One region of the Actinoplanes sp. NPDC051633 genome, then DNA from elsewhere that is predicted to be linked to it. Evidence: riboswitches for the same ligand, from Rfam matches in the RefSeq annotation. Region 1 holds a riboswitch; each other region holds the start of a gene.
What was found. A riboswitch is a leader RNA that binds a small molecule or an ion and turns the genes downstream of it on or off. The one in region 1 is predicted to bind cyclic di-AMP.
Positions count from the first base shown of each region.

Region 1 (8,731 bases):
TCGAGGACGTCAACCGCATGCGCAACGTCACCCGCCAGCTCGTTCGCGAGCTCGGCGCCGACCCGGAGCCCGAGCAGATCGCCAAGGCGCTGGGCGTGACGGTGGAGCGTGTCAACGAGCTCACCCGCTGGGCGCAGGACACGGTGTCGCTGGACACCCCGGTCGGCGACGACGGCGACACCAACCTCGGTGACCTGGTCGCCGACGGTGACGCCCCCTCGCCCGAGGAGATCGTGCTGACCGCGCTGGAGCGGTCGCGCATCGAGGGTCTGCTCAACCACCTCGACGACCGGTCGGCCGGCATCATGCGGGCGCGGTATGGCCTCGAGGACGGCCGCGAGCACTCGCTCACCGAGGTCGCCTCCCGCTTCTCCCTCTCCCGCGAGCGGATCCGCCAGCTGGAGATCCAGGCGCTGGGCCGGCTGCGGGAGCTGGCGCGGGCCGAGGGCCTGCAGGCCGCGTAAGGTTTCGAGCACGAAAAAAGGGGCCGGGGTGACCCGGCCCTTTTTCGTGCGCTCGTCCGCTACTTGACCCGGCCGTATCCGTTCGGGGTCATGATGTTCATCGTGCGCTTCTTCACCGGCTCGCCGGCGTGTGAGGCGTCGATGATCTGTCCACCGCCGACATACAGCGCGACGTGGCCGTTGCTCCGGTAGAAGATCAGGTCACCTGGTCTCAGCTCGGACTTACTGATCCGCGCGGTGGCCGAGTATTGCGCGGCCGCGTTGTGCGGCAGCGATTTGCCGGCCTTGCGCCACGCCGCCGAGGTCAGCCCGGAGCAGTCGTAACCGTCCGGCCCGTCGGCGCCGTACTTGTACATGACGCCGATGGCGTTGTACGCGAACGAGACCGCCTTGCCGGCCGAACCCGCGATGGTCGGCACAGGACCGGTGTACTTGCTGCCCGACGAGGTCGGCTTGCCATACGCGGCGCTGCGCATGTCGTACAGCTTCTTGAGGTCGGCCTCGATCTTCTTCTTGCGGGCCGCCAGCTCGTTGACCTCGGCGGTCTGCTTGACCTGCGTCGCCTTGAGAGCCGCCTGCCGCGTCGTGAAGTTCTTCGTCGTGGCGGTGTAGTTGTCGATCTGCCGCTGCCTGCTGCGCGACATCTGATCGAGCACGCTCATCCGGTCGAGCAGGCTGCCCGGACCCTCCAGCACGACGTTGATCGTGCCGACGTCGCCGTTCTTGTACGCCGTCTTCGCGATGTTCTGCATCTCGACCTTGGCGGCGGCGAGGGCGACCTTGGCCGGGCCCAGGGACTGGACCAGCTTCTTTTCGTCCGCCTTGCTTTTGGCGAGACTGATCCGCATCGCGTTGTACGACTCGACGACGTCCTCGAGCTGGTCCGATGCCTTCTGGATCTTCTTGTTGACGTCGCTCGACGGTGCCGCTTGGGCGGCCGTCGCGGCCGTGCCGGTGATCGCCAGCGCCATCATGACGACGGCGAGCGTCCGGAACCTCGTACGGACGTGGGACAACGCTTTGTGGCCTTTCTTCCGCGTGTGCCGCCTACCGGGTTAGCTGACGGACTCGGGCTGGGAAGAAGAGCCCTACCGTCCGTTTTGTCACGGACGGATTCGCCCCGGAAACCTGGTTCCCCGGATCGGCCTGGGGGACCGACTCGGCGGCGTTGGGCCGGCGCCACCGGAGGGGAGTGGCTGCGGACCGATCCAACCGCATTAACTTATCGATGGATCACGGAAAGGCAAGGCTTTCTTAGAGTGACTTAAGCCAATGGCCGGTAAAGTCACCATGATCCAGATAGCGGCCAGTATTCCTACGCTTTCAGAGCGTCACTTTCGGCATTTCGAGCCCACCCGCGTGACACTTTTCGCTCCGCCCAGAAGGACAGGAATGGAATCGTGCCGGCCAGCATGATCAGCACCATCCTGGGCAGCGGCCAGCGCAGACGGCGGCCCAGGTCGAAGGTGGCCAGCACGTACAGGATGAAGAGGAAGCCGTGTGCCGGCCCGACGCCGGCGACCACCGCGTCGTTGTCCGCCAGGTACTTGAGCGGCATGCCGATCACGACCAGGACGATCAGCACCACGCCGACGATCCAGGCGATGATCCGATAGCGGGTCAGGGCTCCCTGCACGATGCACGTTCCTTATCTCTTGCCCGGGTAGTCGCCGGGGCGGGCGCCCGGGTGGGCGGCCAGCCAGGCGAGGTAGTCGTTGTAGGCCTCGAGCTCGGGGTCGTCGGGTTGCGCCACGGCTCGGCTGGGAACTCGGACCGGCCGGCCGACCTCGGCCTTCTCCGCCGTCGGCACGCCTCTGCGGGCCTTCTCCGCAGTCGGCACGCCCTTGCGGGCCAGCTGGACCTCACGCCACCACAGGAAGCCGACAAAGCCCGCGAAGACCGGCCACTGCACCGTGTATCCCCAGCTCAGTGCATTGCCACCGGCGGCTCGCGTGTATTGCCACCAGCCAAGGGCGAGGAAGGCGAGGATCAGAACGAGCGCGGCCACGTGGCGTGCGATCCACGCCGGGGTCCACAACCCTTTCATGCCTGTCAGCGTAGCCGCGCCGTTTCGGTGACCGCCTCGGCGGGCACGCTGTGCACCAGCAATCCATGGAGGTGTGTGATGACGGATCCCGATCTTGTCGTTTCGGAGACGGGCATCGACCCGGCCGGGCTGGGCGACGACGACCTGTTCCGCGAACTGGCCAGCCTGCACCGGACGAGGCTGCAGACACTGCGCCACGGCCCGGACGCGGCGCTCGACAACCATCTGCGCCGCACGGCCGAGCTGGAGACCGAATACATGGCGCGCTATCCCGGCCGCGAGGTCGACCCGTCGCGGCTCACCCAGGACTTCTAGCCGGAAAGCAATGCGCCGCCCCCGAGATCGGGGGCGGCGCGGATGTCGGTGCGCAGGTCGCCTCGCGGCGAAAGGCACAACACGGCTCCAGCCGAACGGTAGTCCGTGAAGGCAAAGGGTGAGGCCCGGGGACACTGGTCGCACCGACATCTGTTCTCAACCTTCGACCACCCGTCACGATTCCATGACCGGTTGTGACGCGGGCCACACCAACTGTTTGCGGGCGGGGCGCTCGGGTAGTCGGGCGGCATGACCCAGCAGGATCATCTTGAGGCGTTCGACGAGGACGAGACCGACGTCGACTTCGCCAACGAGCACCAGGACACCACCGTCGACTCGGACGTCTCCAGCGAGGGTGACGACGGCGAGCCGGAGAGCCCGGAGGGCTGGTCGGGCCTCGACCGCGACGGCCCACCCTGACGGATTACCGGGGGACAGGCCGGGTATCCGATCTTCATGAGCTTCCACGAGGGTGATGAGCGGGCCGAGCGGCGGGCGGCCGACCTGCTGCCGGAAGAGCGGGCGGCCGGCAGTGCCGATCCCGAGGCGCAGGCCGAGGCGATCCTCGAGGAGTCGGACGAACGCGAGGACAATCTCGGCTTAGCTCGGGAAAACCGCACCTCGGGAGAGACGGTCACACCCGCCGAAGGAACCCGATAGGGGCACAAACTTTCGTGTCTGCGCTGGACGTGGCAGGATCCTCGCGTGCCTGACCCTCGACGGAGCGCCGGGCGCGTCGTCCCTCGGCGAGCGCCGCAGATAGGCGGCGCGGCCGCTCCCAACCAGACACGCCGCACAGCTCAGGCCCGCAAGCCCGAGGTGGTCACCGGTCCCGCGTCCGCGGTGCCGGCTCAGCTTCTCGAACCTCTCGTGGATGGACCAGCCGTGCCCGTCGTCGTCGAGCCCGCGAGGCCGCATCCCGTCGAGATTGCCGGGCTGCTGCATGAGCTCTCTGAGCGGCTGCTGTCCACCGACGACCTGTCGCAGGCGTTGGATCGGCTCGCGGTCTTCGCGGTGGGAGCCGTGCCGGGCGCGGTGCGCTGCTCGATCGTCTCGATCACCGAGGGCGAGCCGCTGACGTTGACCGCCTCGGGCGGGGAGGGACGGCTCGTCGACGACTGCCAGTACCGGACCGGACAGGGACCGGGGCTGGACGCGGCGCGTACCCGCACGTTGGTCACCACGCAAGATCTGGTCACCGACCCGCGCTGGCCCGCTCTCGCGGAGTGCGCGCGGGACGAGGGCGTGCAGTCGGTGGCCGCGATCCCGCTCGACGTGCAACGGGAGTCGGTCGGGGCGTTGAGCCTGTTCGTGCGCGGACCCGACGGCGTCGCGCCCGAGCTGCTGCTCACCGCGATGGCGATCGTGAACCAGGCGGAGATCCTGCTGGGTGAGCTGGCCCGCCGGGCGGCCCTGAGCAAGGGAGCGACGGTGGACCGGGCGATCGGCGTGATCATCGCGCAGCGCGGGTGCGGGGTGCGCGAGGCCTACGACGTGCTGCAGGAGACCGCCCAGCGGCTCGGCCTGGATCGTCAGACGGTGGCGGAGAGGCTGATCGCCGCGGCGGCACGGACCCGAGAGCCCGGCCACTGAATCCGAAGGCCGCTGGAAGACGGCTGAGGGGATGCCGGCCGGTGGCCCGCATCCCCTCGTTCGTCACATCGCCGTCAGCTCGGTGGGTTGCCATCCTGGCCGGCCGGAACCCGGTCGGGATCCGCCCGGTGCGCACCGGCGGCCCTTCCGTTCGGCGTGCCGCCGTCTGAGCCGGCGACCGTGTTGTGCGGCGTGCCGGCGTCGGGGCCCGCGCCGACCTCGCCCGGGACTCCGTCGGAGTTCTCCGCGGCCAGCGCGTCCGCCGCCCGCTGCTGCTGCGCCGAACGCTGCGCAAGCGGGATCTCCGGCAGGAAGAAGACGATGATCAGGCCGATCACCATCACCGCCAGCGCCATCAGGAAGACGATCTGGATGCCGTCGGAGAAGCCCTCCTTGAACGGGTGCGCGACCACGTCGGAGAGGCGGCTCAAGAACGAGGTGTCGCTGAGCGCATCGCCGCCCTGCGCCTGCTGCAGCACCCGGGCCTGACTCGGGTCGGCGGCCAGTGCCTGCTGGAACTCCGGAGTGTTGCGCGCTGCGCCGAACGCATCGTTGATCTTGCCCGGCAGCACGTTGAACAGCACGGAGAGGAAGACCGCCGTGCCGAGCGTGCCGCCCATCGAGCGGAAGAACGCCACCGAGCTGGTCGCCACGCCGATCTCGCGGGGGCTCACCGCGTTCTGCACCGCGGTGATCATCGGCTGCATGTTGCCGCCCAGGCCGAGGCCCATCACCACCATGATCAGCATGACCCGCCACAGCGGGGTGTCGGCGCCGATCATGCTGAAGAGCCCGAGCGCCACCACCATCAGGACGCTGCCCACGATCGGGAAGATGCGATAGCGGCCGGTGCGGGCGATGAGCTGCCCGGCCAGGATCGAGCCGCCCATGATGCCGACCACGAAGGGGATCATTTGCAGGCCGGCCATGGTCGCAGACGAGCCCTTGACGATCTGCAGGTACAGCGGGACGGTCATCAGGCCGCCGAACATCGCCATGCCGAGGATCGTGCTGGACGCCGAGCTGACCGCGACCGTCCGGTTGCCGAAGAGCCGCAGCGGCAGCAACGCCTCCTCCTTGTACGCCCGCTCGACGAACACGAACGCCACCAGGCCGATCGCACCGATCACGAAGCAGGCGACCGACCGGCCGGACCCCCAGCCCCAGTCGCGGCCCTGCTCGGCCACGGTCAGCAGGGGCACCAGACCGATGATCAGCGTGAGCGCGCCGGGCCAGTCGATGCGGTGGTTGACCCGCGTGTGCGGCAGGTGCAGCACCCGGGCGACCACGATCATCGCCGCGATGCCGATCGGCACGTTGAGGTAGAAGACCCAGCGCCAGCCGTCGACCCAGAGCAGGGTGTCGGCGCCGGCGAAGAAACCGCCGAGGATCGGGCCGATCACGCTGGCGGTGCCGAAGACGGCCAGGAAGAAGCCCTGGTATTTGGCGCGCTCCCGGGGCGGGACGATATCGCCGATGATGGCCAGGGCCAGTGACATCAGGCCGCCCGCGCCGATGCCCTGGATGGCGCGGAAGGCGGCCAGCTCGTACATGCTCTGGGACAGGCCGCAGAGGATCGAGCCGACGATGAAGATGCCGATCGCGAAGAGGAAGAACGGCCGGCGTCCGTAGATGTCGGACAGCTTGCCGTACAGCGGCGTCGAGATCGTGGACGTGATCAGGAAGGCCGTGGTGGCCCAGGCCTGCAGGTCGAAGCCGTTCAGGTCGTCGGCGATGGTGCGCGTCGCGGTGGCCATGATGGTCTGGTCGAGGGCGGCCAGGAACATGCCCATCATCAGGCCGATCAGCACCGTGATGATCTGGCGGTGCGTGAAGTCGGCCGAGGGCTGGGCGGATGCCCCGCCTCGAGCCGGCGCGGTGGTTGTGTCGCTCACGCGTTCTCCCGTGATGTGGCGGCCGAGTCACTGCGCAGGAGCGCCTCGACGGAGCTGTTGAAATCGGCGAACAGGGCGGCGAACTGCTCGACCCGCTCCGGCGGCCAGTCCGCGAGGGCCCGGCTCAGCAGTGCGTGCCGTGCGTCCGCCATCCGTGCGCAGGCGGCCAGGCCGGCCTCGGTGACCGCCAGGCGCGAGGCCCGGCCGTCCGCGGGGTCGGCCTCGCGGCGCGCCAGGCCGGCCTTGACGAGCTGCGCCGCCTGCCGGCTGACCGTCGACGGGTCGGCCTGTTTGACCTCAGCGAGGTCGGTGACCCGCATCGGTCCCATATGCCGCAACGGGAACAGCAGCATCAGTGCGGAGAACTCGGCGCCGAGATCTCCGACGTTGAGCATGCCTTTGGCCCGTGCGCCCAGGCGGGTGAATCGCACAAGTTCCCCGGCCAGACGACCGGCGGCGCCCTGCTCTGTCACTGCTGTCCTCGTGGGTCGGCCTTCAGATGCGTGTAGCCTACAAGTGGTTGTTTGCTGAACGCATTGTGTTTCGCATCTCCCACACGATCGTGGTCAGCCGTTGCGTCGACTCCAGCGCGGGCGGGACCGGCACGTCGTACTCGGCCGTGCGGTCGAAGAGCCGCTCCGGGAAATACCCCCGCCCCGGGTCGCCAACCAGGATGCGAGCGCCCGATCGCCGGGCCGCGAGCAGCGTCGCGGTCATCTGCTCGGCCACCCGCTCCGTATAGAACGCGTCACCGGCCAGCACGACGTCGGCGGCCGGCGGCGGGGTGGTCGCGGCCGCGATGACCACGTCGTTGGCCGCCGCGTTGCGCAGCGCCGCCGCGACCGCCGCGGGATCACTGTCGACCGCCGTCACCGCGGCCGCGCCGGCCCGGGCGGCCGCGATCGCCACGAGCCCGGAGCCGGTGCCGAGGTCGGTCACCCGGCGGGCGCGGACCAGGTCGGGATGATCCAGGACGTAGCGGGCGAGGGCCTGACCGCCGGCCCAGGCGAAGGACCAGAACGGCGGCGGCCGGTCGCTGTGGAACTCACCGCCGGACACGTCGAAGAGCCCGCGGCCGGGCTCGGCCAGGTGCAGGGATATCTCGGGCGTCAGGGGTACGCGACTCAGCACGGGAGAATTGTGCGGGCGGGGTACGACAAGAACGTTCCACCGTGGCGTGAGGGGGTGCGCTCGACCGAAAGACCTGTTATCACAGCCGGATGGGCTGAACCGGTGTGCGGGCGGGCAGTGGGAACGCTCCCGAGACGCGTACTCGATCAGACTGTTCATACGGCGGGCATTCTTGGCGGGTGAACATAGACTCTGGCGACTGTGTTCGATGTCCGAAGGAGGGTGGCTCATGAGTGACGCGACGATCACGGTGCTCGTCGTGGACGGCCATCAGACCTTCGCCGAACTGCTCGGTGTTGCCCTGCGTGGGCAGCCTGACCTGCGGTATGTCGGACATGCCCGAACCGGGCAGGAAGCGTTGAGTCTGGTCGGAGAACTACGTCCGGACGTGGTGCTGCTGGATCCCGAGTTGTCCGATTCGGACGGTATCGCCATCGCGGAGCTGATGCGGCACCGCTTTCCGGACACCCGAGTGGTGATCCTCACAGCGAGCAATGAGGCGGCGCTCGTCGGCCGGGCCACCGCCGCCGGCGCGGCCGGGTTCCTGACGAAGAACGGCCCGCTCGGCGATGTGCTCAACGCCGTGCACACCGCCCACGGCGGCGGCATGACCGTCTCCACCGACATCCTCGCCCGCCTGCTGCGCAGCACCTCGCCGGTGGCCGGCCCGCGACCCGGCGGCCTCACCGCCCGTGAGCACGAGGTGCTCGAGCTGATGGCGGCCGGCCTCGACCCGCGGGCCATCGCCCGGCGCCTCGGGATCAGCGTGCACACCTGCCGCGGACACGTGAAGGCGTTGCTGGGCAAGCTCGGCGCGCACAGTCAGCTCGAGGCGGTCGCGGTGGCCCGCCAGCGCGGGCTCATTCAGTAGCCCGACCTGCGGTGCATTACAGAGAGTAATTCATCTCCACACTCATCCGCAGCGGCCCACGATCCGTATTCCATCCCGGAGCGCCGCGGACAGATCGTCGGCGCCCGGCGCGATCGGGAGGGGTCATCGCGTGGAACGCTCAATAGCTGATGAGGCCGTGGCGACCGAGGTCGCTCTGGCCGACCTGCCGTCCACGTCGGGCGCGCACTGGGCCAACCGTGACGTCCGGCGGACCGGCGGTGAGACGCCGTTCCGGCGGCCGCCCGCGCGTCGATCCCTGGAAACCGAAGCTCCGGAAAGCAGCGCAGTGGACAATCGCGACGATGCCGGGTGGAACGCGTTCCTGCCGGCCGCCACGGCGACGCAGCCCGAAGCGTCCTGGGAGTCGGGCTCGGCGGATCAGCGGCCGGCCGAG
Region 1 covers NZ_JBFAZH010000016.1:2,197-10,927, forward strand. Annotated here, with positions in the region: gene AB0M20_RS02180 (sigma-70 family RNA polymerase sigma factor) at 1-464, shown strand, start outside; gene AB0M20_RS02185 (NlpC/P60 family protein) at 524-1,480, opposite strand; cyclic di-AMP (ydaO/yuaA leader) riboswitch at 1,494-1,639, opposite strand; gene AB0M20_RS02190 (DUF3817 domain-containing protein) at 1,780-2,100, opposite strand; gene AB0M20_RS02195 (hypothetical protein) at 2,113-2,511, opposite strand; gene AB0M20_RS02200 (DUF6158 family protein) at 2,590-2,826, shown strand; gene AB0M20_RS02205 (hypothetical protein) at 3,076-3,246, shown strand; gene AB0M20_RS02210 (hypothetical protein) at 3,283-3,486, shown strand; gene AB0M20_RS02215 (GAF and ANTAR domain-containing protein) at 3,712-4,419, shown strand; gene AB0M20_RS02220 (MDR family MFS transporter) at 4,494-6,314, opposite strand; gene AB0M20_RS02225 (MarR family transcriptional regulator) at 6,311-6,787, opposite strand; gene AB0M20_RS02230 (50S ribosomal protein L11 methyltransferase) at 6,825-7,445, opposite strand; gene AB0M20_RS02235 (response regulator transcription factor) at 7,675-8,316, shown strand; gene AB0M20_RS02240 (hypothetical protein) at 8,474-8,731, shown strand, end outside.

Region 2 (8,731 bases), on a different contig from region 1:
CGCTTGGTTGCTGCCACGCAGTGACTATAGCGCTACGTCGTAACGGTTGCGTTCCGCCGTTAGGTCGGCTAACGTCGACCTCACGTCGATACGCTGGCGTTTCGTCGGTGACACTGGCTAACGTGTCAGCGCGAAACTCCCCCAGGCCCGAAGATCCAACGGGACCGAGCAGATCGGAGCGCCTCCCCATGCCACAGACGGCGGTCGCCGATTCCGGCACCGGCCTCACGCTCAAGGAGCTGGCCCGGCGGAACGGCTTGCAGTCTGCTGCCGCACTGCCGACCCTTCCGGCGTACGTCCGGGAGATCTGGTCCTATCGGCACTTCATCACGGCGTACTCGAACGCGAAGATCACCTCGTCGCTCGGACAGACCCGGCTGGGCATGCTGTGGCAGGTCCTGACGCCGATGTTCAACGCGGCGGTCTACTACGTGATCTTCGGGGTGCTGCTCAACACCAGCCGGGACGTGGCGAACTTCATCCCGTACCTGTGCATCGGGGTGTTCCTGTTCGGCTTCACGCAGACCGTGACCCAGTCCGGGATCAGCTCCATCTCCGGTGGCCTCGGCCTGATCCGCGCCCTGCACTTCCCCCGCGCCGCATTGCCGATCTCGGTCGTGCTGATCGAGCTGCGCAACATGATGGCCTCCATGTCGGTGCTGATCGTCATCGTGCTGGCCACGGGCGAGCCGATCACGGTGCAATGGCTGCTGGTGCCGCTGATCCTGCTGGTCCAGGCCATCTTCAGCCTCGGCCTGGCGACGCTCGGGGCGCGGCTCGGCTCGAAGCTCATCGACATCCGGCAAATCGTGCCGTTCTTCATGCGGTTCTGGATGTACGGCTCCGCGGTGCTCTACACGCCGGCCCGCTTCGAGCAGATGTTCGAGCACCACCCGACGCTGCTGGCCATCGTGGAGTCGAACCCGCTGCTGATCTACATCGAGCTGATGCGGCACGCCCTGATGGAGAACGTCAAGCTGGTCGACCCCGTCGGGGTGCTGTGGCTGAAGGCCGTGGGCTGGGCCGTGGTGGTGTTCATCGTCGGCTTCGTCTACTTCTGGCGCGGAGAGAAGGGGTACGGCCGTGGCTGAGCCGACGAGTCCGGCCGTGGTGCTGGACCCCACCGACACGCGGGTGCCCACGGTCATCGTGGACGACGCGCACATCGTCTACCGCATCTACGGCTCGGGCGGTGGACCCAGCAGCCCGCTGGCCAGCTTCAAGCGACTGGTCACGCGCACCAAGTCGGCCCAGATCCGCGAGGTGCACGCGATCAAGGGGATCAGCTTCGTCGCGTACCGCGGGGAGGCGGTCGGGCTGGTCGGCAGCAACGGGTCCGGCAAGTCGACGCTGCTGCGGGCGATCGCCGGGCTGCTGCCGGCCGAGCGCGGCTCGATCTACGCCGCCGGGCAGCCGTCGCTGCTGGGCGTCAACGCGGCGCTGATGAACGAGCTGCCCGGCGAACGCAACGTGGCGCTCGGCTGCCTGGCGATGGGCATGTCACCGGGCGAGGTCCGGGAGAAGACGCAGAGCATCATCGACTTCTCCGGCATCAACGAGCGGGGTGACTTCAGCTCGCTGCCGATGAAGACGTACTCGTCCGGCATGGCGGCTCGCCTGCGGTTCGCGATCGCGGCGGCCAAGAAGCACGACGTGCTGCTGATCGACGAGGCGCTGGCCACCGGCGACGCGAAATTCCGCCGGCGCAGCGAGGAGCGGGTCCGCGAGCTGCGCGCCGAGGCGGGCACGGTCTTCCTGGTCAGCCACAGCGAGGCGTCCATCCGCTCGACCTGCGAGCGCAGCATCTGGCTGGAGTCCGGGGTGATCCGGGCCGACGGCCCGACCGAGGACGTGCTGAAGGAGTACGAGTCCTACATGCGTAAGTAGGCTCGCACTCCCTCGCCGGTCACTTCACCGATAGATGCACGTGGTTGGTGTGGTCGCTGGAGGGATCGCCGCCGGCGCCCGAGTACGACTTCCACCCGCTGCTGGGCAGCCAGATCCGGCGGTACCAGATCACGTACAGCACACCCAGCGTCCCCGAGTTGCCGATGAAGTAGTTCGCCAGGTTGTTGCCGTAGGTCCTGCTGCTGCCCGTCGCGTCGCCGCCGAAACCACCCTTGTCGGCGGCGAAGTCGCACGCCCGGCCCTTCGGGTGCTCGCCGCTGTTCTGCTCGCGCCAGCAGTGCACGTAGTGGTCGAAGCCGGCCGACTTGGCCTGGTTCATGGCGTGCAGCAGCCGCGGTGTGATGCAGCCACCGCTGGTCGGGTCGTTCACCGTGCAGCCGCCGTTCAGGTTGCCGCCCGGCTTGGCCTTCTTGCTGCCGCCGCTGCTGCTGCCACCCGGTGACCCGGTGTCCTGGCCCTGGCCGGCCGCCTTCAGGGCGTTCTCGGCCTGGGCCTTGCGCTTGGCCATGGCGGTCAGCTGTTTCTGCTGGTTCGCGATCTCCAGGTCGACCGCGGCCTTCGCCCGCAGCCGGGTGTCGCGCGACTCCTTGAGGTCACGCACCGCCCGGTCCTGCTTGACCGCGATGGTCTCCAGCGTCTCGGCGCGGTCCAGCAGGCTGCCCGTCGACTCGGCGCTCAGCACCGCCTTCATCGGCCCGAGCCGGCCGGTGCGGTAGCTCTGCTGCGCGATCTCGTCGAGCGCGGCCTGCCGCGGGCCCAGCTGGGTCTCGACCTGCTTCAGCAGGGCGACCAGCTGCGCCTGGCGCTTCTTGGACTTGGCCAGCGCCTCCTTGGCCTCGACGAAGCCCTTGGACGCGTCCTCGACCTGCTCGATCAGCGACTTCTTGCCGCCCTCGCCGTCGTCGCCGTTGTCGCCCGGCGCGGCCGTCGCGGCCGTACCCGTGACAACCGCCAGCCCGGCCGTCGCCACCAGCACCGCGAGCGCGCCGGCCAACCATCTCCGGACAGAGTTCTGCCTCATTGCCGTCCTTCCCTCGGCCGCCGACCGGGTTAGCTGACGGGTTCGGGATGGAAGTGATCCCTACCGCTGACGCGGATTCACCCCACTACCTGGGATTTGGGTCCCCGGCTCGTCTGTGACGATTAGGCGGCGGTCTCCGTTACCTAACGGAGACCGGAACGAACGATACCGACGAATTCCAGATTCGCCACCCGTAGCACTGAGCGCGATATTTCAAACACCTTCAGTGATTCCACTACGGAGAGAAGGCAACGACTCACATTGATGTGAGGTTACGCACAGACGCCTTTCTTAGCTAAGGCTTTTGTCCACTTCGACAGTGCTGAAGACCGGCCTTTCGTCGGGTAAGCTCGCGTCCGGCCATTGCCAGGAGGCGCCGCCCCCAAGGCGCCGGCGGGCCACCACTCAATCGTCGCGAGACGAGCCGGGGACCCGAGTTCCACTGGGGTGCATCCGCTGCAAAGCGGTAGGGATCGCTTCCATCCCGAACCCGTCAGCTAACCCGGTCGGTGGACCACACGGAAGGAACATGCATGACGGCAAGCCCTCGCCGGTGGCTGATCCTCGCCCTGGCACCGCTCGTCGCTGTGACCCTGTCGGTCGTCGCTCCCGCGTCCCCGGCGAGCGCCGAGCCCGGCGACTCGTCGTCCACAGCTGACGACGGCGACGACAATCCCCTCCTCAACGAGGTGCTCGACTCCACCGGCCGGCGCTACCTGCAGGCCAAGGCCGCGGTCGCCAAGTCGACGAAGACGCAGCTCAACCTCGCCGTGCAGGTGCGCGCGGCCGAGGCGAAGCGCGACGCGCTGCTGCCGGTGGCCGGCAAGGTCGCGGTGCAGCGTTACCGCACCGGCGGCATCTCCACCGCCGGCTTCCTGCTGAACAGCCGCGGCTCCGGTGACTTCCTCGACCGGGCGTTGTCCCTCGAGGAGATGAACGCGCTCAACGGCGAGAAGCTGCGCGAGTTCAACGAGGCCATCGACGAGGTGGCGCGCAACAAGGCGCGGCTCGACCAGGAGGTCAAGGCACAGCAGGCCAACCTCAACCTGATGCAGAAGCAGAAGCAGGCCGCGGAGAAGGCCCTCGCCCTGGTCGGTGGCGAAAGCCTGACCGGCGGCTTCGTGACGGCCACGTCGCGCCGGGCGGCCCCCGCGCCCCGCAACTCCGACGGCGGCTTCTCGCCGGAGGGTTGCAACGTGTCCGACCCCACCACTGGCGGGTGCATCACCGCGCGCACTCTGCACATGTACAAAGAGGTGAAAAAGGCCGGGTTCGATCGCTTCGTCGGCTGCCATCGCAACGGCGGACCGTTCGAGCACCCCAAGGGCCGGGCCTGCGACTGGTCGCTGCAGAAAAGCGGATTCTCGGCCGCGCACAACAAGGATATGAAGCAGTACGGCAACAACCTGATGGCGTTCCTGGTCCGCAACGCGGACCGGCTGGGCATTCTCTATGTGATCTGGTTCAGGCAGATCTGGCTCCCGGCGACGGGCTGGAAGTCCTACCGCGGCGCCAGCGCCCACACCGACCACGTGCACGTCAGCATGTTGTAAGCGCCCCGGCAGACGAGAAACAGAACCCCCGGCCTCCGCGAGGAGACCGGGGTTTCTCGTTCCGCTCAGATGTTGCTCGCGCGGCGGACCGGCGCACGGCCGGCCGGCTGCTCGGGTGCGGGCCCGGTCGGCGGCGCCGGCGCGATCGGCACGGTGATCGACTTGCCCTGGGTCACCTCGATCTCCTTGCCGTGGTGCAGCAGCACCAGGCGTGCGGAACCCTGCCCGTTGCGCAGCGAGTACGTGACGTCGCCCGCCGAGACCGTGACCCGCAGCCGCAGACCGCGCCAGAGCAGCGAGAACTCCAGCTTGGTGATCCGGCTGGGCAGCCGCGGCGCGAAGGACAGCTGACCGTTGAAGTCACGCATGCCGCCCAGGCCCGCGACGAGAGCGATCCAGGAGCCGGCCAGCGACGCCACGTGCACGCCGTCCCGCGCGTTCTGGTGCAGGTCGTGCAGGTCCATCAGGGCGGCCTCGCCCAGATAGTCGTGGGCCAGCTCGAGGAAGCCGACCTCGGCCGCGAGCACCGCCTGGATGCAGGCGGACAGCGACGAGTCGCGGACCGTGCGCGCGTCGTAGTAGGCGAAGTTGCGCGCCTTCTCCTCCGGCGTGAACGCGTCGCCGCGCACGTACATCGCCATCACCAGGTCGGCCTGCTTGACCACCTGCTTGCGGTACAGGTCGAAATACGGGTAGTTCAACAGCAGCGGGTACGCCTCGGGCGGAGTGTTCTCGAAGTCCCACTCCTGCAGCCGGGTGAAGCCCTGCGACTGCTGGTGCACGCCCAGCTCCCGGTCGTACGGGATGTGCACCGACGCCGCGGCGTCCCGCCAGGAGGCCGTCTCCTCGTCGTCCACGCCCAGCTTGCGAGCCACGTCCGGGTGACGCTTCGCCGCCTCGGCCGCCGCGAACATGTTCTGCTGCGCCATCAGGTTGGTGTAGATGTTGTCGTCCACCACGGCGGTGTACTCGTCCGGGCCGGTGACGCCGTCGATGTGGAAGCGCCCGTGCCGGTCGTGGTGGCCCAGCGACCGCCACAGCCGGGCGGTCTCCACCAGCAGCTCCAGGCCGATCTCGCGCTCGAACTCGAAGTCGCCGGTGGCCTGCACGTAGCGCCGCACCGCGTCCGCGATGTCCGCGCCGATGTGGAAGCCCGCGGTGCCCGCCGGCCAGTACGCCGAGCACTCCTGGCCGCGGATGGTCCGCCACGGGAAGGCGGCGCCCTGCAGCCCGAGGGTCTGCGCGCGCTCCCGGGCCAGGTCCAGCGTGGAGTGCCGCCAGCGCAGCACGTCGGCGGCCGCACCGGGCTGGGTGTAGGTCAGCGCCGGCAGCACGAAGGTCTCGGAGTCCCAGAACGTGTGGCCGTCGTACCCCGGGCCGGTGAGGCCCTTGGAGCCGATCGGGCGCTGCTCGGCCCGGGCGCCGGCCTGCAGCGTGTGGAACAGGCCGAAGCGGACCGCCTGCTGCACCTCCGGGTCGCCCTCGACCTGCACGTCGGAGTGGTCCCAGAACGCGTCCAGATACTCCCGCTGGGCGTCCACCAGGCCCTCCCAGCCATCCAGCCGGGCACTGGCCAGCGCGCCGCCGACCTGGTCACGGACGGCGGGCAGCGAGCGGTGGCTGGACCAGCCGTACGCGGCCAGCTTCACCACGCGCAGTTTCTGCCCCGGCTCGAGCTTGCAGGCGACCGTGGTGCGCAGCCAGTCGGGGTGTCCCTCGGTGGTGATGGCGTGCCGGCCCGGCGTCTCCACCAGGTGTTCCATCGCCGCGGCCATGCGCAGGTCGCTGGCCTTGGTGCGGTGCACCAGCAGGCCGCCGGACTTCTGCTCGAGCATCTCCTCGGCCTGCAGCGGGTGGTCCAGCACCGCGGCCACCCGGGGGTCCTTGCTGGTCGGCGGCAACTGCTCGTTGGCGACCAGCTCGGACTGCAGGATCAGCCGGGCGCTCTCGTTCAGCGGCTCGACCTCGTAGAGGATCGCGACGACCGCGCGCTGGGTGAACGACACCAGCCGCACACTGCGGATCCGGATCGCCTGGCCGGAGGGCGACACCCACTCCGCGGTGCGCTCCAGCGTGCCGGCCCGCATGTCCAGGCTGCGCTCGTGGTTGCGCAGGTCGCCGTACCGCACATCGAACGGCTCGTCGTCCACCAGCAGCCGCATCAGCTTGGCGTTGGTGACGTTGACCATGGTCTGGCCGGACTCGGGGAAGCCGTAACCGGCCTCGGCGTACGGCAGCGGGCGCAGCTCGTAGAACGAGTTCAGATACGTGCCCGGCAGGCCGTGCGGCTCGCCCTCGTCCAGGTTGCCGCGTAGGCCGATGTGACCGTTGGCGAGGGCGAAGACCGATTCGGACTGAGCCAGCAGGTCCAGGTCCAGCCGGGTCTCCCGGATGTGCCAAGGGTCGACGGGGTACGCCCGTTCACGGATCACGGTGGTGCCTCTCGATGAACTGAAGGAGAAAGTCTGGGCGGAACTACGCGTTCATCGCGTCAGGAGTTCGGACAGATCCTGGACGACGATGTCGGCACCGTTCGTCCTCAACGCGTCCGCCTGCCCGACCCGATCGACGCCGACGACGAACCCGAAGTCGCCCGCCCGCCCCGCGGCCACACCGGCCAGCGCGTCCTCGAAGACGACGCAGTTCTCCCGCGGGGTGTCGAGCAGCTCGGCACCGTAGAGGAAGGTGTCCGGCGCGGGTTTGCCCGGCAGTTTGCGCTCACGGGCGACGACGCCGTCGACCCGCACCTCGAGGAGGTCGGCGATGCCGGCGGCCTCGAGGACGTCCTTGCAGTTGGCGCTGGCGGAGACGACGGCACGGCGCAGGCCGGCCTCCTTCGCCGCGCGCAGGTAGTCCACCGATCCGGGGTAGACCTGCACCGCGCCCTCTTTGATCTTCTGCAGGACGAGGATGTTCTTCCGGTTCCCGATGCCGTTCACGGTGTGGGCGTCGGGGGCGTCGTCCGGGGTGCCCTCGGGCAGGGTGATGCCCCGCGAGGTCAGGAAGGTGCGTACGCCGTCCGCGCGCTGCCGGCCGTCGACGTACTCGTGGTAGTCGGCGCCGGAGTCGAACGGCACGTACGGCTGCCCGTGCTCCTGCGACCAGGACTGCAGGAACTGGTCGAACGTCTGTTTCCACGCCGCGTTATGGACCAGGGCGGTTTGCGTCAGCACGCCGTCAAGGTCGAAAAGGCAGGCGGTCACCTGAGGAGGAAGCCCGAGCACGGCCCCAATGTAGTCGTCCCCGCTCGTGGATACTCCGCAACGGGGGTACCCCACGTCCCATCGGCCGCCGGTACGGTATCAGCCGCCGGTCGACAGGCCGTTGACCAGGCCGGATGCCGCGCGGCCGGCGGGCCGTGACATGCGCAGCCCGATGGTCGTGCCGATCGGGCCGGTCGCCATCGTGACCTCGTCGCACAACCGGTACGCCAGCCAGATGCCCCGCCCGCCGACCTCGAACGCCTCCGGAATCTCCGGCGGGTGCAGGTAGCGTGCCGGGATGCCCGGGCCGGAATCGGTGACGGTGCACCAGATCGAGTGACCTTCCGGGCGCAGCACCACCCGCCCGCGCCCGCCGGCGTGCAGCACCGCGTTGGTGATGATCTCGTTGACCGCCAGCACGAAGCCCTGGAGCCGGTCACCGGCGAATCCGGACGCGGCCAGCAGGCCCTGGACGGCGTGCCGCACCCGCGTGATGTCCTGGCGCTCGAAGACACGATCCAACAGGGTGCCGCCCGCGTCGCCGGCCTCCGGAAGCCGGACCGGAGCCGGACGCAACGCATCACGGCCCCGGCTCGGTCCGAATGTCTCGTCCACCGACGAGCAGCCTACGCGGCTGCCCGCCCCGAGGGCAGCCGTCACGCTTTAGAAGAGATGAGCGAGGGTCCGGAAGATCTCCGCGTAGAAGTTGCCGTCGATCTCGCGGTAGAGGCTGAACTTCATGCCGGGGCTGCCGAAGAACGGCCGCAGGGTCCACGCGAGCTGGGTGCCCACGAAGCCGAACAGGAAGATCCACACGTACAGCAGCGTCATGCTCGGCTTGCCCGGCTGGCGGACCATCGGGGCATGCGGCTGCCGCACCGGGAGGTGCGCGCCCAGCGGCACGCCGTGCATCGGCTGACCGTTGCCCACGGCCGCGGGAACGGCCGGACCCGGAGCGGAGGCGCCGGCAGCGGGCGCACCGGCCGGCACGGGCACGGGCGCACCCGCCGGAGCCGGCGCCGGCACGGCCGGGCTGACCGGCGCGA
Region 2 covers NZ_JBFAZH010000013.1:16,373-25,103, reverse strand. Annotated here, with positions in the region: partial or broken gene AB0M20_RS01930 (TetR/AcrR family transcriptional regulator) at 1-17, opposite strand, end outside; gene AB0M20_RS01925 (ABC transporter permease) at 189-1,091, shown strand; gene AB0M20_RS01920 (ABC transporter ATP-binding protein) at 1,084-1,887, shown strand; gene AB0M20_RS01915 (hypothetical protein) at 1,907-2,929, opposite strand; cyclic di-AMP (ydaO/yuaA leader) riboswitch at 2,933-3,068, opposite strand; cyclic di-AMP (ydaO/yuaA leader) riboswitch at 3,322-3,456, shown strand; gene AB0M20_RS01910 (hypothetical protein) at 3,463-4,482, shown strand; gene AB0M20_RS01905 (glycoside hydrolase family 65 protein) at 4,548-6,914, opposite strand; gene AB0M20_RS01900 (beta-phosphoglucomutase family hydrolase) at 6,966-7,706, opposite strand; gene AB0M20_RS01895 (ATP-binding protein) at 7,785-8,300, opposite strand; gene AB0M20_RS01890 (hypothetical protein) at 8,349-8,731, opposite strand, start outside.
Region 2: another riboswitch for cyclic di-AMP. It lies ahead of AB0M20_RS01910 (hypothetical protein); the one in region 1 lies ahead of AB0M20_RS02185 (NlpC/P60 family protein).

Region 3 (4,513 bases), on a different contig from region 1:
ACCCGCCGACGGCCAAGTTTTCCGTCCGGAAGGGGTTCACATCCGCGTGGCGCGGCCGATGGTTCCACTACGCCGGAACCATGTGGCGGTGGTGGAGGGACAACGAGATGCGAGCGGACAGGTTCCGGGCATTCCGGGCCATGGTGGAGCGGTTCGGCCGGGATGGCCTGGAACCGCTCGCCGCGCTGGTCGTCATCGTCGTCCTGCGCCAGTTCGGGCTGTCCGGCAACACGCCGCTGTGGTGGATCGCCGTGGCCCTGGTGGCCGGCGCCGCCTGGCAGCAGTCCGGTGTGCAGCGGTGGGTCTCCGGCGGCCGGCCGGGCGGCCGGCTGTGGCTCCGGATCGCCGTGCACGTGCTGCTGACCACCGCCGTCATGTACATGGTCGGGTGGGGCGCGCTGCTCGCGGTCGCGCACCTGCACATCTTCACGCTGTACCTCAGGGCGGACGGCTCCCGGTCGTGGAAGCCGCTCGCCGTCAGCAGCGCCGTCTCCATCGGGCTCGGCGAGCTGGCCTTCATGACCGGGCTCCTGGAAAGCTACCTGCCCCTGCCCCAGGGCCACGGCGTCTCCATGCTGATCGCTCTGGGCACGCTGACGACCGCCCGCGTGATCGGGCACTCCACCGAGCAGCGGGAGCGGGCCGAGGCCGCGCTGCGGGCCGGCGAGGAGCGGTTGCGGGCGCTGCTGCGGGACGGCTCCGAGGTGATCACCATGTCGGAGGCGAACGGCACGGTCACCTACGCCAGCCAGGCCATCGCCCAGGTGATGGGCTATTTCCCGAACGACGTGGCCGGCAAGCGGCTCCGGGAGTACGTGCACCCGGACGATCTGCTGGCCGATGCCGAGCTGCACGAGCGGGTGCTGGCCGCCGACGACAGCGTCGAGCACACCGCCGAGATGCGGTTCCGGCACGCCGACGGCGCCTGGCACTGGCACGAGGTCATCCTGCGCAACATGCTGTCGCACCCCCAGGTGCACGCCGTGGTCGGGCACCACCGGGACATCACCGAGCGCCGGGCGGTACAGGACCGGATCGCGCACGCCGCCGCGCACGACAGCCTCACCGGGCTGGCCAACGGGCCGACGCTGACCCGCGACCTGGAGCGCGCCCTCGCCCACGGCACCCGCTACCAGCACCCGGTCGGGTTCCTCTTCCTGGATCTGGACGGCTTCAAGCTGGTCAACGACACGTACGGGCACGAGGTGGGCGACCGCCTGCTGAACGCCATCGCGGACGTGGTGCGCCGGACCGTCCGCGACACCGACACGGTGGGCCGGCTGGGCGGCGACGAGTTCGGCGTGGTGCTCACCCGGGTCGGCGGCGCGGACGAGGCGATGGCCGTGGCCTCCCGCATCATCGAGGGCATCGAGCGCAACAGCTCGGTCGCCGGCCTGCGCCTCGACGTGGGCTGCAGCATCGGCGTGGCGATGGCCTTCCCCGGCGGCACCGACGCGAAGACCATGCTGCGCCACGCGGACGCGGCGATGTACCGGTCGAAGCGCCGCACCCGCAACGGTTACGAGCTGTACGTCGAGGAGGACCTCGACGCGCCCTGGCTCAACTACTGACCGGTCAGCCCGTGATCCGTCAGCCCGGTCGCCGGTAGCCCGCGATCGGCCCCCGGTCGATGGACGCCATGCGCACGTGGTCGCCGGTGTGCGGGGCGTGCACGACCTTGCCACCGCCGATGTAGAGGGCGACGTGGTGCAGGCTGCCCGGATAGTAGAAGACCAGGTCGCCGGGTTGCAGGTCGGCCTTGCCGATCGCCCGGCCCTGACCCCACTGATCCCTCGTGTAGTGCTCGAGGTGCACGCCGACGGCGGCCCACGCGGTCTTGGTCAGGCCGGAGCAGTCGTAGCCGCCGGGGCCCTCGGCGCCGAACACGTACGGCTTGCCGATCAGCGAGCACGCCTTCTGCGCGGCCCGGCCGCCCTTGTCGTTGGTGTAGGTGACCGGGCAGGGGCCGGTGCGCAGCGGGCCGTCGTCCTGTCCGGCGTCGCCGTACGCCTGGACCCGGAGCTTCTGCAGGTCGGCGATCTTCTTCTCGATCGAGGCCTTGCTGCGGGCCAGCGCGGTGTCCTGGGTGGCCAGCGTCGCGGTCAGCGTGTCCAGGTCGGCCTTGTCGGAGGCCAGCTTGTCGCGCAGGTCGGAGACGTCCTTGACCTCGGCCCGCTGGTGCTTCGCGTACTGGTCCAGGAACATCAGCTTGTCGGTCAGCCCACCCGGGTCGCCGGTCATGATCAAGGCCTTGACGGCTCCGGGCGACCCCTGCTTGTACGCGTCCGCGGCCAGGCCCCGCACCTGCGCCATGGCGACGTTGACCTCCACCTCGAGCGGGGTCAGGCGCTTCTGGAGGGCCGCCTGCTGCCGGCGGTTGGCGACCAGCTTGTTGTGCACGTTGTTGTACTGCTCGATGACCGGCTCCAGCTTGTTCCACTGCTGGTCGATCTGGTCCTCGACGCTGCCGGGCGAAGGCACTGAAGGCACGGCCTGCGCCGGGGCGACGGGGACGACGATGGTGGCCGCGACGGCGGCAAGAACGCAGAGCAGGCGACGGGCTGCGCGGCTCACGTTAGGGCGTATCCCTTTCTTCCCTCGGCCGCCGACCGGGTTAGCTGACGGGTTCGGAAGGGAAGCGCTCCCGGCCGCAGACCTCGCGGCTTCACCCCATGGGACTTCGTGGGTCCCCGGCTCACTCAACGTGATTGGGCGGTGGCCGGACAGGTCGCCCGGGGGTGGGCGATGGGGGCTGTCAGGCCGGGCACCACCGTACTAGCAAAGGGGTTGATCGGAAACTCGACGCCCGGGAGTGACTTACAGTGGCCATCTGCTGACGGCCGCACTGAGCCACGGCACCACGACCACCACGGTCGGGAGCACCAGCAGGGCGACGGCGACGACCACGACGACGGCGGTCAGCGCGGGCGAGGTCGTCATCGCCCCGGCGAGCCGGTCGAGTCGCCGGCCGCGGCCGTCTCCCCCGTCGCTCAGTCGTTCCAGGGCCCCGCGCACCGTTCGCGGGCCGACGCGGGCGGCCGCCGCGTCGTCGGCCACCATCTCGAGCAGCAGGTTGACCGCGTCCAGCGGCGCCCGCGACCGCAGCGGCCGCGGCACCGCCTTGTAGAACGCGGTGAACGACTCGCGGACCAGCTCGTGGCGGTGCCGCAGGTGGGCCTGCTCGTGCGCGATGACGGCGGCGACCTGCGCGTCGTCGAGCACGTCGAGAGCGCCACCGGTGAGCACGACGCGAGGCTCCCGGCCCGCGACGCAGTAGGCGAGCGGCTGGGCGCCGTCCAGGATCCGGAGATTGTCCACATCGAGGCCGGCGCGCTGCTCGGCCCGATCCAGCAGATCCACCAGCAGCCGGTGCCGGGCGCGCCTGGCGCGGGACCGCCACATCACCCCGGCGAGGGACACCAGCAGCCGGACGACGATCAGCGCGGCCACGGCCAGGGCGGCGACCAGCACGGCCACCGCGACCCGGCGGCCGCTGCCCGCGGCGCGGACCAGCTCCTCCGGCCCGGCGAGCACCACGCCGAGCGCGCACAGCACGCCGGCCAGGGTGATCGCCTGCCAGAGCAGCACCGCGGCGGCGGGCGCGCGGTCCGGCCAGCGGGCGCCGGCCAGCGCGCCGGGCACGACCAGCGACAGGGTCAGCCCGAGCGCGCCGAGCAGCAGCGCGGTCACGCCTTTTTCGCGGCCTCGATGGCGGCGGCGATGGCGTCCGGCGGGAGCTGACCGACGAAGTACGCCAGAGCCGCGTCCTGATCGGGCGTGTCGCTCAGGGCGTCCAGCATGAGGCTCGCGGTCATCTGCTCACGGGTCTGCGCCGGCGCGTACCGGTAGGCCCGGCCGTCCTTCTCCTGCACCACCACGGACTTCTTCGCCAGCCGGTCGAGCACGGTCATCACCGTCGTGTAGGCAAGGCCGCGCCCGCTCAGCCGCTCGTGGACCTGCCGCACCGTGAGCGGCTCCCCCGCCGCCCACAACTGCGTCATGACCTCGCGTTCCAGGTCTCCCAGCGCCATGTGAGCCAGTCTACTGCACGACGTCGTACTACGCGACGTAGTATCTACTACAGGACGTCGTAGGGGAGCCTCGCATGGACGTGCTCGACCTGACCCGGCTGCAGTTCGCCGTCGTCACGATCTACCACTACTTCTTCGTGCCGCTGTCGATCAGCCTGGCGGCGATCGCGGCCGGGCTGCAGATCGCGTGGCTGCGTACCCGTCAGGATCGGTTGCTGTTCCTGACGAAGCTGACCGGGAAGTTGTTGATCATCACCTTCGCCGTCGGCGTCGTGACCGGGCTGGTGCAGGAGTTCCAGTTCGGCATGGGATGGAGCGCGTTCGCCCGCTTCTACGGCGACGTCTTCGGCCCGACGCTGGCCATCGAGGGGATGCTCGCGTTCTTCCTCGAGGCGACGTTCCTCGCGCTGTGGTATTTCGGCTGGGACCGGCTGCCGCGGATGCTGCACCTGGCGACGATCGTCGTGGTGGCGATCGGGACA
Region 3 covers NZ_JBFAZH010000608.1:143-4,655, reverse strand. Annotated here, with positions in the region: gene AB0M20_RS27820 (diguanylate cyclase) at 108-1,571, shown strand; gene AB0M20_RS27815 (NlpC/P60 family protein) at 1,591-2,574, opposite strand; cyclic di-AMP (ydaO/yuaA leader) riboswitch at 2,589-2,725, opposite strand; gene AB0M20_RS27810 (M56 family metallopeptidase) at 2,818-3,690, opposite strand; gene AB0M20_RS27805 (BlaI/MecI/CopY family transcriptional regulator) at 3,687-4,031, opposite strand; partial or broken gene AB0M20_RS27800 (cytochrome ubiquinol oxidase subunit I) at 4,106-4,513, shown strand, end outside.
Region 3: another riboswitch for cyclic di-AMP. It lies ahead of AB0M20_RS27815 (NlpC/P60 family protein); the one in region 1 lies ahead of AB0M20_RS02185 (NlpC/P60 family protein).

Region 4 (8,731 bases), on a different contig from region 1:
GGCGAGCGCCGGGCCGTGGCTGTAGGTGCCGAGGATCTTGCCGTGCCAGGCGCCCTCGGTCTGGCCGTCGTTGCCGATGCCGGCGGTCACCCGGGCCAGCGGCGCGACGCCTTCTCCCAGGTGGGTGCGCCCGCCGTGGTTCTCGAAACCGGTCAGCGGGGGCAGGCCCAGCCGCGGGTCGACGTCCCCCCGCAGCTCGCCCACCGCCCGGGTCTCGCCCCGGTCGGAGGTCAGATCGAGCAGGCCGAGGCCTTGATACTTGGCACCCTTGGCGAAGAAGGAGTGACCGAACAGCTGATAACCGGCGCATACCGCCAAAACGGCCGCGCCCTGGGCCACTGCCTTGTGCACGCCGCCGTCGGTGATCAGTCGCTCGGCGGCCAGTGCCTGCGGACCGTCCTCGCCGCCGCCGATCAGGTAGATGTCGGCGGTCGTGGGCATCGGCTGGTCGGAGCGCACCTCGATGGTCTCGGCCGGGATGCCGCGCAGGGCCGCCCGGTGCGCCAGGATCAGCATGTTGCCCCGGTCACCGTAGGTCGACAGCAGATCCGGGTAGATCCAGACGACCCGGAGGGTGCTTTCAGTTGACACGGTCCAACTCCGCTCGGATGTCCTGGAACGCGGTGTAGTTCGCGATCACCTCGAGCCGCCCGGGGGGTGTCTCCCGGACCGCTTCGGTGAAGGTACGTACGTGACGGAAGGGCACACCGTTCACTTCGAGGCGCACCGCGAGGTCGTACGCGCGGTCACCGGTGATCAGCACTGACCGGCCGCGCAACGGGGAGAAGTCGACGTCGTAGAGCCAGGACGTGTCGAAGCCGTCGGGGTCGCGGGCGTTGATGGAGAGCAGGGTCGGCGCCTCGTCCGCCATGTCGAAGGCCTCGAGCCAGCTCGCCGGGTTCTTCGCCAGCAGCAGCCGGATGTTGCGGCCGTCGCGCTCGACCTGGGCGTAGCGGCCGGCGACGGAGGTCACCGCGGCCAGCCGGGGGACACCTTCCACGGCGCGGACCCCGAACTCGGCCGCGACCGCGAGTGCGGTGGCCGCGTTGCCGAGGTTGACCGTGCCGGGGAGCTGGAGCTTGACCAGGTGCCAGTCGCCGTTCGGGTCGAGCACGCCGTCGTCCTCGACGGTCCACTGCGCCGCCGGGCGGCGCAGCGGGCACCCCGTGCAGCGCCAGTCGCCGCCGACGCGCTCGATCGGCGAGCCGCACTCGGGGCAGACCCAGGAGTCGTCGTGCCAGCGCTGGCCGGCGCTGAACCAGGTGACGTGCGGGCTGGCGATCGCGGCCCAGACGACCATCGGGTCGTCCGCGTTGGCCACCACGCGGATGTCAGGGTGGTCGGCGAGCGCGGTCCGCCACTTCTGCGCCATCATCGCCACCTCCTGCGCCCGGTCGAGCTGATCGCGGCTCAGATTGAGCAACGCCACCGCGCGGGGAGTGGTTTCGTCGATCACCCGGTCGAGATAGTGCTCGTCCACTTCGAGCACCGCGAACGGGGTGGCGCCGGCCTTGGCCAGCGCCGAGGTGTGCCCGGTGGGCATGTTGGCGCCGAAGGAGTTGGTGGCCACCGGCCCGAGCACGCCCAGCGCGGCCGCCGTCAGCCGGGTGGTGGTCGTCTTGCCGTTGGTGCCCGACACCAGGGCGATCGCCCGCCCGGCCGCCAGGTTGCGCAGCAGGTCGGGGTCGATCTTCAGCCCGATCCAGCCGCCGATCACCGAGCCGTCGCCGCGGCCGGCCGCGCGGGAGAGCGCCGCCGCGGTCCGCGAGACGGAGCTCGCCACCTTTGCCCGTAGGGGCATCTTCCCGTCCGTCACGGACGCGACAGTACCGGAACCGGACATCGCGTCGAGTTGCCGGAATCGGTGGGTGGCGGCCTCGTCCGTCCGGCCGATCGCATCCTGGCCGGTAAAAGGGTTTAGGGCCGTGAACAGGGGACTTCCCACCGTCCATGATCATCTCATCACGCAGAATTTGTGTGGCGTGACTCACCCGTAACCTTCGACGCTTCGTGATCACGTCTGTGCGCAACGCATTGGCATTTGTCTCGGGTCGGTCACAAACCGGACACTGTCCATTGTGCCAACTACACAGAGTCACCGCTCACGCTCTGCAACCGTACGGGAATTCGGGTAGCAAGGTCTGGCCGGAGAGCAACCGCTCCCCGGTCGTGCGCACCCGGATCACGCCGAGCCCTGCCCCGGTCCGGGACCACGACCCGAGAACACGTACCGAACAAAGGCACCAGGGGGCAGGGACGGGGGACCCGGATTTACGGTCCGAACCGAGGACCTTGGGGTGAAGCCGCGACAAGCGGCCGGGCAACCTTCCCGCCCGAACCCGACAGCTAACCTCGCAGGCGTGCCGGAGGGACATCTCTACCGTGCACGGAAGCAGTATCAGCCGGCGCCGCAAGCTCAGCACCGGCACCATCGCGCTGTCCCTGGGTCTCAGCCTCTGCGCCGGTCAGCTCGTGGCCACGCAGCCGGCAGCGGCCGCCACACCCGTCGTGGCCGCGGCCGCGGCGAGGACGGTCGCGAAGGTCAAGATGACCAGCAACACGCGGACCATCCTGTACGGCAACACGGTCAAGCTGACCGCGAAGGTGACCCACCCGAAGACGGGCAAGGCTGTCACCGCCGGCCGGGTGGCCCTGCAGGTCTACCGCAAGGGCAAGTGGAGCACGTGGCAGACCAAGGGGTCCCGCAACTTCATCGCCAAGCCGCTGACCACCGCCTCGCTCCGCTTCAAGTTCCTGGGCGGCGGCGGCCTCTACGCGGGCATCAGCAACGGCATCAAGGTCACCGTCAAGAACAACGGCACCAAGGTGGTCAACGAGGCCGCGAAGCACAAGGGCGCGCTGTACCTGTTCGGTGCCGCGGGTCCCAAGCGCTTCGACTGCTCCGGCTTCACCATGTACGTCTACAAGAAGACGACTGGGCGCAAGCTGCCGCACAAGGCGAATTTGCAGCAGAGGTACGGAAAGGCCGTCAGCAAGAGCAAGAAGCAGGTCGGTGACCTGATCATCACCCGCTCCGGCTCGTACGGGTACCACGCCGCCATCTACGCCGGCGGCGGCAAGGTCTGGGACTCGCCGCACTCCGGTGCGCGGGTGTCCAAGCGCAAGATGTTCAGCAGTAACTACGTGGTGCGCCGCCTGATCTGAGGCAGCAGCACGGCAGCAACACGGCAACGGCGGGGCGTGTGTCCGAGGTTCTCGGATGCGCGCCCCGCCGTCGTCGTGTTCCCTCCATTTTCCTCCCCGGGTCGTCCGAACGGCCTCTCAAGCATGATCAAAAACGTGATTTCCTGCCCGCCTGGGCGTCATGTCGGGAAACGGACCGGCTGGGGTGCCAGAATCCCCTCCACTGGCACTCCACCTCGCTGAGCTGGCAATTCATCCGCGAATCCGTTTCAAGGACGCCGCCATTCCGGTTGCGAGTGGAGGGAAGTGGAGTAGAGTGGAGCGCAGTGGCAGGGGGGACCTGCCGGCCCAGCATCGACTCGGCGGACCGCGAACCGCCGGCAGGGGCGTAGGGGGGATGGCCGATGTTTCTCGGCACGCACACCCCACGCCTCGACGACAAGGGGCGGCTGATCCTTCCGGCGAAGTTCCGGGACGAGCTGGCGGGAGGTGTCGTGATCACCAAGGGGCAGGAGCGTTGCCTGTACGTGTTCCCGATGCCGGAGTTCCAGCGCATCGCGGGGCAGCTGCGCGAGCAGCCGGTCACCCACAAGGCCGCCCGGGCCTACAGCCGGGTGTTCTTCGCCAGCGCGCACGACGAGGTTCCCGACAAGCAGGGCCGGGTCACGATCCCGGCGCACCTGCGTGAGTATGCGGCCCTCAACCGTGAGCTGGTGGTGATCGGCGCGAGCACGCGGGTGGAGATCTGGGACAAGCAGTCCTGGGACGAGTACCTCTCGGCGAGCGAGGACGACTTCGCGGACATCGAAGAGGGGGTGCTGCCCGGGGGACTGTGACGGCGTCACTGCCCGTCCGTACTGCGAGATCTCCAGCCGCTTGCGTTCCTGGCGCCTCTTCCCCGGCGCCAGGCGCGGCGCCCGCCGGCAGCGGGCACGAGCGGATGGGGATCTGGCGGTACGGATTCGACGTCCGGATCGGACCGGGTGACGCAGGAGAGCCTGGCGACTGGGGGTCGACATGGGGGAGCCACGGGGCACGCATGTGCCGGTGCTGCTCGAGCGTTGTCTCGAGCTGCTCGCTCCCGCGCTGGAGCTCCCGCTCGCCGTACACGTGGATTTCACCTTGGGTCTCGGCGGCCACGCCGAGGCGGTGCTCGAGCGCTTCCCGGACGTCGTCCTCATCGGACTCGACCGGGATCCGGAGGCTCTGGAGCACTCCCGCCGGCGGCTGGAACGCTTCGGCGACCGGGTGCACCTGGTGCACGCGGTCTACGACGAGCTTCCGTCGGTGCTCGAGAGCCTGGGCCTCGAGAACACGGGCCACGGGCGGTTCCACAGTGGCCTGTTCGACCTGGGTGTGTCGTCGTTGCAACTGGATGAGCCCGACCGGGGGTTCGCCTACGCGCAGGACGCGCCTCTGGACATGCGGATGGACCAGTCGCGGGGGAGCACGGCCGAGGAGGTCGTGAACGGCTACGAGCCGGGCGATCTGGTCCGGGTGCTGCGGACGTACGGCGAGGAGAAGTTCGCCTCGCGGATCGTGTCGGCCATCGTCCGCGAGCGGGAGAAGGGACGCATCACGTCCACGGCCCGGCTCGCGGAGCTGGTCAAGGACGCGATCCCGGCCGCCGCGCGACGAACGGGTGGAAATCCCGCGAAAAGAACGTTTCAGGCGCTACGCATTGAGGTAAATGGCGAACTCGCCGCACTCGAGTCTGCGGTTCCGACTGCTTTGGACTCGTTGGCCCCGAACGGGCGCCTTGTGGTGATGAGCTACCAATCGTTGGAAGACCGGATCGTCAAGCGCGCCATCGCCGCGAGGGCGCGCAGCACCGGGCCGATCGACCTGCCGGTCGAGCTGCCCGGGACGGGTCCGCAGCTTCGCCTGCTGACAAAGGGGTCGGAGCAGGCGAGCGCGGCGGAGGTGGAAGCGAACCCGCGAGCGGCCTCGGTGAGGCTGCGAGCGGTGGAACGACTCGACGACGGGGCCGCCCGCGAACGGCCTCGCATGTCGACAACGCACGGGGGACGAGGGCGGTTACGCCCGGGGGAACGCCAGGAGGGGGAGGGACGATGAGCGAGCGTACGTACGCGCCGCGGTCGGGGGGCCGGACCGCGGAGAAGCGCAGCAGCGAGGCGCGCACCACCGAAACACGCACCACCGACACGCCGCGTCGCACGGGGGGTGCCGACGCCCGGGGGGTGCGCCGGAGCCCGGCCGTGACGGCGCCGACCCAGGGGACGGCCGCGCTGCGGCTGGACACCGCGGTCACCGAGCCGGTGCGCACCACGAGGCCGGCGCTGCGGGTGGCGCCGCCGGCGCCGATCCGGGCGCCGCGGGCACCGTTCATCGCGGTGGTCATCGCGATCGTGCTGGCCGGTGTGCTGGGCATCCTGCTGATCAACACGAAGACGATGGAGAACTCCTTCGAGTTGAGCACGCTGCAGGACGAGCAGGTCAAGCTCGACAAGCAGCAGCAGCAGCTGGAGAACCAGCTGGCCGGGTACGAGAGCGTGGGCAGCCTGGACGCCGCGGCCAAGCGGTACGGCCTGGTCAAGGGCGAGCCGGCCTACATCCGGCTGCCGGACGGCAAGATCATCGGCGTGCCGAAGCCGGGCCAGGGCGAGCCGGCGATCACCGCGCAGGACGGCGCGGCACCGGCCGGGTCGGCGCAGGCCGGGTCGGCGCAGGCCGGGTCGACGCAGCAGGGCGCGGCGACGCAGGGTGCGGCCCCGCAGGGCGGCAACACCGGCGCGGCCGCGCCCGGCACGGGGCAGTAAGCCGTGTCGCCGAGAGCCGAGGAACCACCGCGCCGGGGCCAGCCGCCCCGGCGCGGTGCGTCCCGTGACGTTCCGCCGGAGGACGAGGGTGCCCGGCGCGGTTTCGGCGGCATCGGCGAGGCCCGGGCGTACACGCCGCGGGGACGCACCGTCGCCGAGCGCGACCAGCGCACCCGGTCGCCGCGGGCCGGGCGGACCACCGATCCGTTCCGGCCGGCGTTGCAGGTGCTCGACGGGGGAAAGCCGGCGCCGCCGCGCAAGCGGCAGCCGGCCGAGGAGCCCGAGGCCGCCCCGCAACGGACCCCCGAGCCACCGAGGCGGGGGCCGGCCAAGAAGGTCACGGCAGCGAAGCGGGAGCCTGCGACCAGGGACAAGCAGAACGGCCGGGTCCGGGCGGGGGCGGGCGGTACGCGTACCCGGATGGCGCCGGAACCACGCCGTGTCGCCGGCAGCCGGCCGGCCAAGAGCGCCCCGCCGCGCAGACGGCCCGCGCCCGCCGTCCCGGCCGAGCCGCCGCGCCTGGCCAACAGCGCGCGCCGGCTCAGGCTCGGCACCGTGCTGGCGCTCGCCCTCTTCGCGACCATCGGCGTGCGGCTGGTCGTGCTGCAGGTGGTCGAGTCGCCGGAGTCGCTGCAGCGGCTGCTGCGGCAGCGCCAGGACCGGCTCACCGAGGTGCTGCTGCCGGCGCCGCGCGGCAGCATCCTGGACAGCGGCGGCGAGGTGCTCGCGCACAGCGTCGAGGCGCGGTACATCTACGCCGACCCCGAGCTGGTGCAGAAGCCGGCGGAGGTCGCGGCCAAGCTGTCCCCGCTGCTGGGCGTCGCACCGTCCAAGCTCACCCAGCTGATGGCCCGCAAGCAGCGTCCGGGCGGTGGCGCCGTGCGGTTCGTCTACCTGGCCCGCGGCGTGGACGTGGCGGTGGCCGACCGGATCGCCGCGATGAACCTGCCGGGCATCCGCGAGGACCGCGACGAGCGGCGCGACGTGCCGGGCGCCGACCTGGCGGCGAACCTGATCGGCTTCACCGGCGAGGACCACACCGGGCTCGAGGGTCTGGAGGCGCGCTACGACGAGCTGCTGCGCGGCACCGACGGCAAGCGGGTCTACGAGACCGGGCGGGGCCAGCTCGACAAGGAGATCCCCGGCGGCTACCACAAGCTGACCCCGGCCTCGCCGGGCACGTCGCTGCAGCTGACCATCGACCGCGACCTGCAGTTCGAGGTGCAGCGGATCCTCGGTGAGCGGATGGAGGACGTGGACGCCACGGTCGGCGGCGCGGTGGTGCTGGATGTCAAGACCGGCGAGGTGCTGGCGCAGGCCAGCTACCCGGCGTACGACGCGCAGAAGCCGTTCGACTACAAGCCGGTCAACCGCGAGGACGTGGTGACCAGCGTGATCACCGACCCGGGTTCGACGCACAAGGCGTTCATCTTCGGCGCGGCGCTGCAGGAGGGGCTGGTCAGGCCCGACTCGGTGCTGACCATCGGCCCGGCGCTGGAGCGTGGCGGATATACCTTCTCGGACACGCACCGGCAGAAGAAGGGCACCAAGATGACGATGGCGGGGCTGCTCGCCTACTCGTCGAACGTCGGCACGATCCTGATCGCGGACAAGCTCGGCAAGCAGCGCGTCTACGAGTACCAGCAGAAGTTCGGGCTGGGCCGGGCCACCGGCGAGGGCATGCCGGGCGAGGCCGAGGGCAAGCTGCTGCCGCCGGACGAGTGGAGCGGCTCGGCGGCCGGGTCGATCCCGATCGGCCACAGCGTCGACGCCACCCTCATCCAGATGGCGGCCGGCTACGCCACCATCGCCAACAACGGCACGTATGTGCAGCCGCACCTGATCAAGGCGACCATCCCCTACCAGGGCCCGGCGGTTCCGGCTCCGGCGCCGGCCACCCACCAGGTGCTGCGGCCGGAGGTGGCGGCGCAGCTGCGGCTGCTGATGGAGGCGGTGGTCGACAGCAAGGGCGGCACGGGTACGCAGGCGCGCGTCGACGGCTGGCGGATCGCGGGCAAGACGGGTACGGGCAAGCGGCTGATCGACGGCCAGTACACCAAGCACAACGCGGGGTCGTTCATCGGCATGGCGCCGGCGGACAACCCGCGGTACGTGATCGCGGTGTTCGCCGACGTGCCGACCGGCACCGGCGGTGACGTGGCGGCGCCCGCCTTCGCCGAGATGATGCGCACCACGCTGCTGCACTACAAGGTGCCGCCGTCGGGCACCAATCCGCCGAAGTTCAAGATCTTTCCCTGAGGCCATGGCGTTCGCAGGGGTTCGCGGAACACCGGGTAGGGTCTGACGCCGTGCCCGGCATTCCCCGTCCCACGACCGTCCCGCCGCGCCGGACGGATGACCTCGCGGCCCTGGTGGGCGCCCGTGCGACCGGTGGTGACGCGACCGTCACGGGGGTCACGCACGCCAGCGGTGAGGTGCGTCCGGGCGATCTGTACGCGGCGTTGCCGGGGGCGCGGCGGCACGGTGCGTCATTCGCCGGCGAGGCCCGGGACAGGGGCGCGGCGGCCGTCCTGACCGACGCCGAGGGCTCGGGGAACGCCGTTGGGCTCCCGGTGCTCGTCGTCGACGACCCGCGCGCCGTTCTCGGCACGGTGGCGTCGGCGATCTACGGGGACCCGACGTCGCGGCTGACGATGATCGGCATCACCGGGACCGCGGGGAAGACCTCGACGGCCTATCTGATCGAGGCCGGGCTGCAGGCGGCCGGGCTGACCACCGGGCTGATCGGCACGGTGGAGACGCGGCTCGGCGATCTGACCGTCGACAGTGTCCGGACCACGCCGGAG
Region 4 covers NZ_JBFAZH010000148.1:1,498-10,228, reverse strand. Annotated here, with positions in the region: gene AB0M20_RS11575 (glutamine amidotransferase) at 1-591, opposite strand, end outside; gene AB0M20_RS11570 (MurT ligase domain-containing protein) at 581-1,801, opposite strand; cyclic di-AMP (ydaO/yuaA leader) riboswitch at 2,219-2,376, shown strand; gene AB0M20_RS11565 (C40 family peptidase) at 2,383-3,165, shown strand; gene mraZ (division/cell wall cluster transcriptional repressor MraZ) at 3,549-3,980, shown strand; gene rsmH (16S rRNA (cytosine(1402)-N(4))-methyltransferase RsmH) at 4,150-5,220, shown strand; partial or broken gene AB0M20_RS11550 (hypothetical protein) at 5,217-5,768, shown strand; gene AB0M20_RS11545 (penicillin-binding transpeptidase domain-containing protein) at 5,928-8,183, shown strand; gene AB0M20_RS11540 (UDP-N-acetylmuramoyl-L-alanyl-D-glutamate--2,6-diaminopimelate ligase) at 8,234-8,731, shown strand, end outside.
Region 4: another riboswitch for cyclic di-AMP. It lies ahead of AB0M20_RS11565 (C40 family peptidase); the one in region 1 lies ahead of AB0M20_RS02185 (NlpC/P60 family protein).